DNA from 3 places in the Enterobacter chengduensis genome. Region 2 is predicted to be linked to each of the others. Evidence: predicted binding sites of a transcription regulator. Region 2 holds the regulator's gene; each other region holds the start of a gene.
What was found. Region 2 encodes CRP, which controls carbon source genes, mostly activating them, when cyclic AMP is high. Its sites were predicted from a motif close to ATGTGANNNNNNTCACAT; they were not measured.
Positions count from the first base shown of each region.

Region 1: the regulator CRP is predicted to act here: its motif matches at 2,189-2,206, upstream of udp (uridine phosphorylase).
Region 3: the regulator CRP is predicted to act here: its motif matches at 2,027-2,044, upstream of FY206_RS09320 (maltoporin).

Region 1 is NZ_CP043318.1:4,850,798-4,855,009, reverse strand. It holds gene metE (5-methyltetrahydropteroyltriglutamate--homocysteine S-methyltransferase) at 1-1,186, shown strand, start outside; gene FY206_RS23480 (dienelactone hydrolase family protein) at 1,268-2,074, opposite strand; gene udp (uridine phosphorylase) at 2,330-3,091, shown strand; gene rmuC (DNA recombination protein RmuC) at 3,232-4,212, shown strand, end outside.
Region 2 is NZ_CP043318.1:4,657,285-4,661,496, reverse strand. It holds gene FY206_RS22660 (YccS/YhfK family putative transporter) at 1-1,665, opposite strand, end outside; gene crp (cAMP-activated global transcriptional regulator CRP) at 1,723-2,355, opposite strand; gene FY206_RS22650 (OsmC family protein) at 2,667-3,071, shown strand; gene FY206_RS22645 (phosphoribulokinase) at 3,138-4,007, opposite strand; gene FY206_RS22640 (YheU family protein) at 4,037-4,212, opposite strand, start outside.
Region 3 is NZ_CP043318.1:1,907,461-1,911,672, forward strand. It holds gene FY206_RS09310 (beta-galactosidase) at 1-179, shown strand, start outside; gene FY206_RS09315 (PTS sugar transporter subunit IIB) at 324-566, shown strand; gene FY206_RS09320 (maltoporin) at 671-1,936, opposite strand; gene FY206_RS09325 (LacI family DNA-binding transcriptional regulator) at 2,206-3,282, shown strand; gene FY206_RS09330 (magnesium transporter) at 3,324-4,212, opposite strand, start outside.

The DNA.
Region 1 (4,212 bases), 190 kb from region 2:
GCGCGACGCGCTGAACAGCGGCGACACGGAGGCGATTGTCGAATGGAGCGCCCCGATCCAAGCGCGTCGTCATTCGGCGCGCGTGCACAACCCGGCGGTGGAAAAACGTCTGGCGGCTATTACCGCCCAGGACAGCCAGCGCCAGAGTCCGTATGAGGTGCGCGCGGAAGCCCAGCGCGCCCGCTTCAACCTGCCTGCATGGCCGACCACGACGATCGGCTCTTTCCCGCAGACTACGGAGATCCGCGGCCTGCGTCTCGATTTCAAGAAGGGCAATCTGGACGCGAATCACTACCGTACCGGCATTGCGGAGCACATCAAGCAGGCGATTATCGAGCAGGAGCGTTTAGGTCTGGACGTGCTGGTGCACGGTGAGGCCGAGCGTAACGACATGGTGGAATACTTCGGTGAGCACCTTGACGGCTTTGTGTTTACCCAGAACGGCTGGGTGCAGAGCTACGGCTCCCGCTGCGTGAAGCCGCCGGTGGTGATCGGCGACGTCAGCCGTCCGGAAGCGATCACCGTGGAGTGGGCCAAATATGCCCAGTCTCTGACCGACAAGCCGGTTAAGGGCATGCTCACCGGGCCGGTGACCATTCTCTGCTGGTCGTTCCCGCGCGAAGACGTGACCCGTGAAACCATCGCCAAACAGATCGCGCTGGCGCTGCGCGATGAGGTGGCGGATCTGGAGGCGGCGGGCATTGGCATTATCCAGATTGACGAACCGGCGCTGCGCGAAGGTCTGCCGCTGCGCCGCAGCGACTGGGATGCCTACCTGAAGTGGGGCGTAGAGGCGTTCCGCATTAATGCATCGGTGGCGAAGGACGACACGCAGATCCACACCCACATGTGTTACTGCGAATTTAACGACATCATGGATTCCATAGCCGCGCTGGACGCCGACGTGATCACCATTGAGACCTCGCGTTCAGACATGGAGCTGCTGGAGTCGTTTGAAGAGTTCGACTACCCGAATGAGATCGGGCCGGGCGTGTACGACATTCACTCTCCGAACGTGCCGAGCGTGGAGTGGATTGAGGCCCTGCTGAAAAAAGCCGCCCAGCGCATTCCGGCAGAGCGCCTGTGGGTGAACCCGGACTGCGGCCTGAAAACCCGCGGCTGGCCGGAGACGCGTGCGGCGCTCGCCAACATGGTCAAGGCGGCGCAGAATTTGCGTCAGGCGTAGTGGAGCTGGATTGCCGGGTGGCGCTAACGCTTACCCGGCCTACCTTAAGGCCCGGTAAGGCGCAGCCGCCACCGGGCTTTTTTATGCTTTCTTCCCGCCATACTGGCTAAACCACGCCAGCATTCGCTGCCAGCCATCTTTGGCCGATTCCGCGTGATAGCTCGGACGATAGTCGGCGTTAAACGCATGCCCGGCATCCGGATACACCACGATCTCCGCCTTTGCATTTGCCGCACGAAGCGCATGACGCATGGTCTCTACCGAATCAAGCGAAATCCCTGTGTCCTGAGCGCCGTACAGGCCTAACACCGGGGCATTTAACTCGGTAGCGATATCCACGGGATGTTTCGGCGAATTCAGCGTTTTCTCCCCCACCAGTTTGCCGTACCAGGCGACAGCGGCTTTGAGCTGCGGATTGTGCGCGGCATACAGCCAGCTAATGCGTCCACCCCAGCAGAAACCGGTGACCAGCAGACGGTGCGGGTCGCCCCCGTTGCGCGCCGCCCAGCTGGCGACGTGGTCGAGATCGGCCAGCACCTGCGCGTCCGGGACTTTGCTGACCAGGTTGCTAAGCAATGTGGGAATATCGCTGTAGTCGTTCGGATCGCCTTGACGGAAGTAGAGCTCTGGCGCAACGGCCAGATAGCCTTCCAGCGCCAGACGGCGACAGAGGTCGCGAATATGTTCATGAACGCCGAAAATTTCCTGAACCACGATCACGATGGGCAGCGGACCCTCTGCCGATTTTGGCCGCGCGTGATAAGCAGGCATATTCTCCCCCTGCGAGGGAATGGAGGTCTCGCCCGCCGTGATGGCCTCTTCTGAGGTTGAAACGATGGTTGAAGCAAGCGGGGCCGCAGCAGGTGCAAAACCGGTTTTTTCAGTCATGGCATTCTCCGTACCAATGAGTTAGCGCAAAGGTAAATATAGACACCAGGTTAACAACTCACAGTGCCTTAAACGGTCTATCTTTTGTGCAGCACCTGGCGATATAACTTGTTAATGTGATGTAAATCACTTTTTTATGGAAATTCAATGTAACCATTTTCATTCATGGTGAGGTGCGTCACGAAAATATGCTTACTGCTTCTGTAAAGTACCGTTTTACTTCTTCTGACTAACCGACCCACAGAGGAGTCACCTATGTCTAAGTCTGATGTTTTTCATCTCGGCCTCACCAAAAACGATTTACAAGGGGCTACGCTCGCGATCGTCCCTGGCGACCCTGAGCGTGTGGAAAAGATCGCCGCGCTGATGGATAAGCCGGTCAAGCTGGCTGCCCATCGTGAGTTCACCACCTGGCGTGCAGAGCTGGATGGCAAAGCGGTGATCGTGTGCTCTACCGGTATCGGCGGTCCGTCTACCTCTATTGCTGTTGAAGAGCTGGCGCAGCTGGGCATTCGTACTTTCCTGCGTATCGGTACCACCGGCGCGATCCAGCCGCACATCAACGTGGGCGACGTGCTGGTCACGACCGCATCAGTCCGTCTGGACGGGGCAAGCCTGCACTTTGCACCGATGGAATTCCCGGCAGTGGCGGATTTCGAATGCACCACCGCGCTGGTTGAAGCCGCGAAATCGGTGGGCGCAACCACTCACGTAGGCGTAACCGCGTCGTCCGACACCTTCTATCCGGGCCAGGAGCGTTACGACACCTTCTCAGGCCGCGTGGTAAGCCGCTTCAAGGGCTCAATGGAAGAGTGGCAGTCCATGGGCGTAATGAACTACGAAATGGAATCCGCCACGCTGCTGACCATGTGCGCAAGCCAGGGTCTGCGTGCCGGTATGGTGGCGGGCGTTATCGTCAACCGTACCCAGCAGGAAATCCCGAACGCCGAAACGATGAAGCAGACCGAAAGCCATGCCGTGAAAATCGTGGTAGAAGCCGCGCGTCGCCTGATCTAGTCCTCTCCTTTCGAAATCAAAGGCCGACGCGTTCGGCCTTTATTTTTTGCGTAGCGCCTCGCAGGAAAACCCTTTCAAACTGGACGTTTATACAGCACAATTCTATTTTGTGCGGGTAATACGTTGATGCAGGGGGCATTGTGGATATCTCAATCCTGATTTATGCGGTGATTGCGCTGGCGGGCGTGGCGATAGGCTGGCTGATGTCCAGCTACCAGCACGCGCAGCAGAAGGCCGATCGGCTGGCTGAACGTGAAGAGATCGTCGCCGACTTAAGCGCGACAAAACAGCAGCTTGCCCTGAGCGAGCACTGGCGCGACGAGTGTGAACTGCTCAACAACGAGCTGCGCAACCTGCGTGATATCAACACGTCGCTGGAGGCCGATCTCCGCGAAGTGACCACCCGCCTGGAATCCACCCAGCTGCATGCGGAAGATAAAATCCGCCAGATGATCAACAGCGAGCAGCGCCTCAGCGAACAGTTTGAGAACCTCGCCAACCGAATTTTTGAGCACAGCAACCGCCGCGTTGATGAACAGAACCGCCAGAGCCTGAACAGCCTGCTGACGCCGCTGCGTGAACAGCTGGACGGTTTTCGTCGTCAGGTGCAGGACAGCTTTGGTCAGGAAGCCCGCGAGCGGCACACGCTGGCGCATGAGATTCGCAATCTTCAGCAGCTGAATGCCCAAATGGCGCAGGAAGCGGTCAACCTGACCCGCGCGCTGAAGGGGGATAACAAAACCCAGGGCAACTGGGGAGAAGTGGTGCTGACCCGCGTGCTGGAGGCCTCTGGTCTGCGGGAAGGGTACGAATATGAAACGCAGGTAAGTATCGAAAACGATGCCCGCTCTCGAATGCAGCCGGATGTGATCGTGCGGCTGCCGCAGGGCAAAGATGTGGTGATTGACGCCAAAATGACGCTGGTGGCGTACGAACGTTATTTCAACGCCGAGGATGACTATACCCGCGAATCCGCGCTGCAGGAGCACATCGCCTCCGTGCGTAACCACATCCGCCTGCTCGGCAGAAAGGATTACCAGCAGCTGCCGGGGCTGCGCTCGCTGGACTACGTCCTGATGTTTATCCCGGTAGAGCCCGCATTTCTGCTGGCGCTCGACAGG
Region 2 (4,212 bases):
CAGCGCGTTGTGCGCCTGATTAACTTTCATCCGCTGATACGCCAGCGGGGAGGGCTGCGGGTCGTCGCTCAGGATCAGACGAATGGCCTGCTGGTCAGCCTCCAGCGCGTCGTGGGCGTTCTGGCGCAGCAGCCCGCTTTGCCACTGAGGCCAGAGCCAGACCATACCGCCGAAGGCAATCAGACAGCCGATCAGGGTATCAATCAGGCGGGCAACGATAAACTGTTCGCCGTTGAGCGTGAGCAGCTGAAGGGTATACACCGCCGTCACCGTAAAGCCCACCATCGCCCAGCCGTAGTTTTTGCGGATAATCAGGTAGCTTACCAGGGTGACCGCCAGCATCCCCGCCAGGGTATAGCCTTCCGGCACGTGAAAGTGCAGCGTTACGCCCGCAATAATCAGCCCTGCCATGGTGCCGCCAGCCCGGTGCAGAATACGCACCCGCGTGGCGCCGTAGCCGTTCTGGGTGACAAACAGCACGGTCATTAAGATCCAGTAGGGTTTCGGCAGATGCAGCGCCATGCCCATCAGGCTGGCGATGCTCAGCATGACGCTAATCCGTGCGGCGTTACGCAGAGCGGACGACTTAAGGGACAGGTAGCTTTTGAGCGCGGGCAATAGCGGAAGCCGTTTCTGCTTATCCGCCATCAGGTCGCGGGGATACAGCGGGCGCTGGGTGCGCAGCACGCGGGCGATGCGGCTGAAGTGCCAGGCGGCAAACTGGCCGACCGGGTTATCCGGATGCTGACGGGCAATTTTCTCCAGCGCGCCGAGCTGTTTTTCCATGTTAAAGCGCGTGGGGTAGCGGTGATAGAGAATATCGTCCGCCAGCACCCGCAGGCGCGCGGAAACGGTCTGCGCGTTCCAGCGGATGACCGCTTCGGCGTGGCTGCGCTCGACCAGCTTTTGCACCTCCTGCGGATGGTGCAGGCTTACCGAGATATGCTCCTGCAGATCCAGCCCCACCTGGAAGGTGCGCAGCAGCCGTTTATATTCGTGGTTCTTGTTGGCGGCGAGCATATGCAGCTGCTGATAGCACTGGCTTATCAGATCCACCACCTTCTGCTGGCGCGCCAGCAGCGGCGGTAAGGATTTGTCCGGATCGGTATGCTGGGTCAGCAGGGTGTATTTGGCTTCGCAGTACTCCGCCAGTTGCACGTAGAGCAGGCTCAGCGATTCGCGCAGCGGCTGTTCCCGCCACAGCCAGAACCAGAACCAGTTAAATACCCCGTACCACAGCGTGCCGAGCGCGTAGATCAGCAGCGGCTCCCACACCGGCATATTCCCGGCGAGGCTCAGGGTGAAGATGGCCGCAATCAGCGACGCGGGAAGCAGGCGCGCGTGCAGCGAACTGATTTCTGCCGTGACGCCCAGCGTCATCGCCAGCACGGTCAGGATCAGCGGCAGCGGGATATCCCGGGCTAGCAGGAGCTGCACCGCAAGGCTACAGCCCGCAAACAGGCCGCCACCGATAATCAGGCGTTTGAAAAAGCGCTTATGCGGCGTGTCCAGACCGGCGATGTTGCAGCAGGCGGGCACGAGGGAAAACAGCAGGCCCTGCTGAAGATGTCCAAGGATCAGGCCTATGGCCACAGGAAGACACAACACCAGCGTTTGCCGCAGTGCGTAGTTAACTTCCGGGTGATAGATCAGCCTGCGCCACATGGGGAGTAGAGACAAAAACGGCGTGACACCTTGCGATGGCACGCCGCTTAAGCGGAATTAACGCGTTCCGTAGACCACGATGGTTTTACCGTGGGCGGAGATCAGGTTCTGATCTTCGAGCATTTTCAGAATACGACCCACTGTTTCACGGGAGCAACCGACGATCTGACCAATTTCCTGACGGGTAATTTTAATTTGCATGCCGTCCGGGTGGGTCATGGCGTCTGGCTGTTTCGCCAGGTTCAACAGGGTTTGTGCGATACGACCCGTCACGTCCAGGAAGGCGAGGTTACCCACTTTCTCTGAGGTGACCTGCAGACGGCGCGCCATCTGGGAAGAAAGACGCATCAGGATGTCCGGGTTGACCTGGATCAGCTGACGGAACTTCTTGTAAGAAATTTCAGCCACTTCACATGCTGTCTTTGCACGAACCCAGGCGCTACGTTCCTGGCCCTCTTCAAACAGGCCCAGTTCACCGATGAAATCGCCCTGGTTCAGATAAGAAAGGATCATCTCTTTCCCTTCTTCATCTTTGATCAGCACTGCCACCGAGCCTTTAACGATGTAATACAACGTTTCCGCTTTTTCACCCTGGTGAATCAGCGTGCTCTTTGATGGGTACTTATGAATGTGGCAATGAGACAAGAACCATTCGAGAGTCGGGTCTGTTTGCGGTTTGCCAAGCACCATGCGCTGTTATCCTCTGTTATAAGCTGTCACCAGAGTCATCAGATGCATCCGGACTCTGGGGTTGCAATCGAATTCTTACCCATACCCTGGGAAGTCGGCTACCGTAACGTTTCGCAGCCAGTAAAGTTTGATGTCCTCTGCATACATGTGTAACGTCAATGTATTACTGTAGCATCCAGAGTGTTTTAGCATAGCTTTCGCCGCGTGTCTCCTGGTGTCTCGCTTCAGCATGATGCAGGTCGCCTTCCATTGCGAGAAATGTAACGCACGCGTAATCTGTCACCAAAAATGCAACGTTGGAGTTTAAGAATATGCAAGCGCGCGTGAAATGGGTTGAAGGTTTAACGTTCCTGGGCGAGTCCGCGTCGGGGCACCAGATTTTGATGGACGGTAACTCCGGCGATAAAGCGCCAAGCCCGATGGAAATGGTGCTGATGGCGGCAGGGGGATGCAGCGCGATTGACGTGGTGTCGATTCTGCAAAAAGGCCGTCATGACGTAACGGATTGTGAGGTCAAACTCACGTCAGAACGTCGCGAAGAGGCGCCACGCCTGTTCACCCACATTAACCTGCACTTTGTGGTGACCGGTAAAGCACTGAAGGACGCGGCGGTTTCCCGTGCGGTTGACCTGTCTGCGGAGAAGTACTGCTCTGTGGCGTTAATGCTGGAGAAAGCGGTAAACATCACCCATTCGTATGAGGTGATCGAGGCTTAATTATTGGGGCATCGTGCGTGTTGATGCCCTCACCCTAACCCTCTCCCACAGGGAGAGGGAACATGCTCACGCGATCTGCTTCCCTTCCATCAACCGCTCCACCAGCGGCGTCATGATGAGCTCCATCGCCAGCCCCATTTTTCCGCCCGGCACCACCAACGTATTCATGTGAGAAATAAATGAGCCCTGCAGCATCGCCAGCAGCCAGGGGTAATCAATGCCTTCGAGATTGCGGAAGTGGATCACCACAAAGCTCTCGTCCAGCGAGGGGATGCTTTTGGCGGCAAACGGGTTGGAGGTGTCCACCGTCGGCACGCGCTGGAAGTTGATGTGGGTGCGGGAGAACTGCGGCGTAAGGTAGTTGATGTAATCTTCCATGGAGCGCACCACCGAGTCCATCACCGCCTCTCGCGAATGGCCGCGCTCGCTCATGTCGCGCGTCAGCTTCTGGATCCACTCCAGGTTCACGATAGGCACCACGCCAACCAGCAGGTCCACGTGGCGCGCCACGTCGTGCTGAGGGGTGACCACGCCGCCGTGCAACCCTTCATAAAACAGCACGTCGGTGGGTTCCGGCAGCGGCTGCCAGGGAGTAAAGGTGCCCGGTACCTGATTCCAGGGAACGGCTTCATCATAGGTATGCAGATACTTGCGTGACTGCCCTTTGCCGCTCTGACCGTACTCGATGAAGGTTTGTTCCAGCAGGCCGAAGTCATTGGCTTCCGGGCCGAAGTAGCTGATGTGTTTACCCAGATCGCGCGCCTTCCGGATGGCCATGTCCATCTCCGGACGCGTGTAGCGGTGAAAGCTGTCGCCTTCGACCTCCGCCGCACGGAGATTCAGCTGGGCGAAAATCTTGCGAAAGGCGAGGCTGGTGGTGGTGGTTCCCGCACCGCTCGACCCCGTAACGGCAATAACCGGATGTCTGGCAGACATAGCAACTCCCTGACTGAAAAAGTGGAAGATCAGCCGTGAAACGCGTTGCGGGGCATGATATTCACCGTCTCATGCAGTTCTGACCACACCAGCACCACGTCGCCGCTTTTCAGCTGGCGCTTAACATCGTTGACCTTTTGCTCAAGCGAGCGTTCCTGTTCACCATAATCGGTGCCTTCGCGTAATACAAAGCTTTCAATCAGAT
Region 3 (4,212 bases), 2.4 Mb from region 2:
TGGTCGCGACGGCGCGCACGGACGGCGAAACCACCTGGGTGTTTGTGCAGAACTTTACCGCCCAGCAGCAGTACATCACGCTGCCGCAGGGGTATACCGACTGCATGACAGACGCCGCCGCAGCGGGCGATACCGTGCTGCTGGCGTGGGACTGTCGGGTGCTCAGGCGTAAAGCGTAGTGCGGTTTTATTGCCGGGTGGCGCTGCGCTTACCCGGCCTACCCAACCCGTAGGCGCTGCAAGCGAAGAGCCGCCGGGCAACAAGGCACAGAACGCCTGCTCCACGAGCAGGCATTTTTTTATCTGCATATCATGAGGCGTATTATGGACAGTCAAATAACCCAGCGTTTAATTCCCGCGTTTGGCGGTGATGATAATATCGAACACGTCGAAGCCTGTATTACCCGCCTGCGCGTAACGGTTAAAGATTTGAATAAGGTTGATTCACAGGCCTTACAGAATGAAGGGGCGCTGGGCGTAATTATTATCGGTCAGCAGGTGCACGCCATATTTGGCAGGCAGTCTGATACATTACGCCAGTTATTAGATAAACATTTTAATCATTAAATATAAAAAAGGGATAGCCAAAATAATGGCTATCCCCGAGCAGAGAGTGAGGCTGCAAATAGCTGGAGATACAATAACGATTAACGCATTTTAAAAATGAAGACTTACCACCAGGCTTCGACCTGTACGCCAAAGTTCCAGGTATTATTCGCCGTGCCGTCCTCGAACGATTTTCCTTTTTCGGAATCATTCAGGTAGGAGGCAAACACGCGCAGTTCCGGACGTGACATAAAATCAGGACCGTCTGCCAGACCCAGCGCGAGGGTATACTTCTCGCCGCTCTGCTTGTAGTTCGAGCCGTCGGTGTAGGTATCTTTCTGATAGAAACCACCCACTTCGCCAATCAGGCGGACATACTCGGTGAACTGATACTGCGCGCGGCCGACCAGGGAAACCAGGCGCGATTTATCGGTAAATTGCGTGGTGTCGTCCGCCGACCCCCAGGTCAACACGTGGTTGAAGGAGAGCTTGTCGGTAATGGGAATTAGGCCGGTGTTGATCACGCGGTAGCCGCTGGCATCGTTCACATAGTTCCACATGTCGTACCAGCCGCCACCCTGGGACACCATGTTCTGCGCCAGCCCTTTGTTGGCGTACTGCAGCACCAGCTTGTTGTAACCCCCCAGCATGTCCTGGCTGATTTCGCCGGTCACCATCACGCCGTTATCGGCCTCGTAGAGCCCGCCGTACTCTTTCTGCTTGTTGGTTGGGTTGGGCATAGCGTAGTCGATACCGACTTCGGTCCAGGCGCCTGCCCATGGTTTCCAGCCCGCATAGCGCAGATCGATGTAGTTGATGTTCACGTCGTTATCACCGTCAACGCGATAGTCTACGTCGTTGGCATCGCCGCGGATCCACGCCACGGAGACCGCGCCTGGGCCGAGCGTATAGTTCTCAATACCCGCGCCGGAACCCGAGATATTCCAGTATTTGGTATCAATGATGTGCAGGTCATGGCGCTGGTAATAGCGTTTACCGCCCCAAATCACCGCGTTAGGATCGCCCGGGATCAGGCCTTTGATTTGCAGGTTCAGCTGACGAAGACCGAACTGGGCATCATCACCGAAGGTAGTCTCGTTATCGTTAGAGCCGTCAGACACCATGCTCACCATACTGTCGAGGTAGAAGCTGACGTCGTTCTTTTTGTAAACCTCAGAGCCCAGCTCCAGCTCGCCGTAGGTGTCGGCTTCGTTACCCAGACGGCCAATTTTATTTTTTTGCCACTCCTCCATCCCACCATCCCGTGAGACGCCCACGCCGGAGCGAAGATATCCATGAAAATCAATCGGTACTGAAGACGCTGCAAACAGCGAAGGAGACGCTAGCGCCGCAGCCAGCGCAACAGATACAGAGCGGATCGTCGTGTTCATTGTTACCCTCTTATTGTTTTGTAATACGTTCACAAATCCGCTGTCATAAAATGCCTAAACCCTCCAACTGGCAATTGCGCGATCATAAATGTGTGATTAAGTGCAAATAAAATAGACAATTTTGTATCAATCAATGTGATTTTTCAGGGAGTGCTGTATTGTGAGCGTCATACTTTTTTGATGTGTTATGCCAGCAGCGAGAGGGTGATTAGCGTTTTTTTTCAGCGCCCCTGTTACAATCAGCGCATAACAGCATAAGGAACCGGACCATGAAGTCGAAAAGCGCAACGTTAGAGGACGTGGCACGCCATGCGGGCGTCTCCTATCAGACCGTGTCCAGGGTACTGAATAAATCTGCCAACGTATCCGACGCCACGCGTAGCAAGGTGGAGAAATCCATAGAGTTATTACGGTATGTGCCCAACCGCCTGGCTCAGCAGCTGGTCGGCAAACAGACTCAGACCGTCGGGCTGGTGACAATTTCGCTCGCGTTGCATGCCCCTTCTCAGGTGGCGGCGGCGGTAAAACGCTATGCGAACGTGGAGGGTTATCAGGTCCTGATTTCAATGATCGATGAGAACGTCAACCACAGCATTCAGGACTCTATCAACGAACTGAAGTCTCAGCTGGTGAGCAAGGTGATCATCAACGTGCCGCTGGAGGCCGAAGAGGCGCAGAAGATCGCCACAGACAACGACGATATCGTCTGTTTGTTCCTGGATGTGGACCCGTACAGCTCCGTGTTTAACGTTTCGTTTAACCCGGCTGACGGTACCCGTGCGAGCGTTAAATACCTCTACGAACTGGGCCATCGCGACATCGCTCTGCTGGCGGGGCCAGAGTCCTCTGTCTCGGCGCAGCTGAGGCTGAAAAGCTGGATCGAAACCCTGAAGGGTTATGGCCTGGAGCCTGCCTCGGTGATCCGCGGCAACTGGGATGCACAGAGCGGGTATGCCGGCGCGCTGCAGATGCTGCGCGAAACGCCGCACTTTTCCGCCGTGCTGGTGGGCAACGACCAGATGGCACTCGGCGTCCTGAGCGCGTTCCATCAGCAGCAAATTTCAATTCCGGGCGAGAAGTCGGTGATTGGCTACGATGACACCTACGAAAGCTCGTTTTTCTACCCGGCGCTAACGACGGTCTCGCTGGATTTAGATCTGCAGGGTAAAGAGGCGGTGCGGCGTATTCTGGACAGTGGCGAAGATAATGCGCTGCGTATGTCCTCGATTTTGCCTGCTCGTCTGGTGGTGCGGCAGTCTACCGGGCCAAAAGGGGAGAAGGGGAAAAATCTCCAGGCGCTGGCCCAGCAGCTGCGCGAGATTGCGCATCACCTTGGTGACGCGTAGCGGCGTGAGCACCGCAATCACAGAAAGCGGTGCTCGCAAGATTACTCCAGCCCCAGCGTGTACTGGGCGATTTTGAAGTAGATAATCAGCCCGGTGCCGTCGATGAGCGTCGCGATAAACGGCGCGGAGACGACCGCCGGGTCAATGCCGCAGCGCTTGAGCACCATCGGAATCACGGACGACACGATCGCGCTCCAGAGCGTAATGCACACCAGCGTCAGGCTGACGATAAGCGTGATTTCCAGCCCAATCCCCATCATCCAGGCGCGGATACACCCGGCGATACCCAGCGTCACGGCAATCATCAGCGAGGTGGTCATCTCTTTACGCAGCACGCGCCCGACGTCGCGCAGGTGGACTTCCCCCAGCGCCATGGCGCGCACCAGCGTGGAGGTGATCTGCGTCCCGCTGTTGCCGCCCGTGCCGATCAGCAGTGGAATAAAGAACGCCAGCGCAATGGCGGACTCCAGCGCCTCTTCGAAGTGCTGGATCACCGAACTGGTGTAGGCTTCCGCGACAAACAGCAGCAGCAGCCAGACGGAGCGTTTCTTCCACAGGCTGAAGGCGCTGGTTTCCAGATAGGGCTTCTCCAGCGGCAGCGTCGCCCCCTGAAGCTGGGCGTCCTCGGTGACGTCATCCTCCAGCAGATGGGCGATTTCGCGCTCGGTCAGGCAGCCGACGAGCTTCCCATGGGTGACCACCGGCACGACATCCGCGCCGCCGTGCGCCAGCAGACCGGCGACATCGGCACGTTCATCCTCCGGCTTGACCTGCAGGAACTGCGAAATCATCAGCGATTTCACCGGCTGTACCGTATCGGCGGTCTGCAGCAGTTTACGCACCGCAATCATGCCCGCCAGGCGACCATTGTCTTCAATAAAAATATGTGACGGAATATCGTCATCTTTTAATTTTTCGAAGAATTGCTCG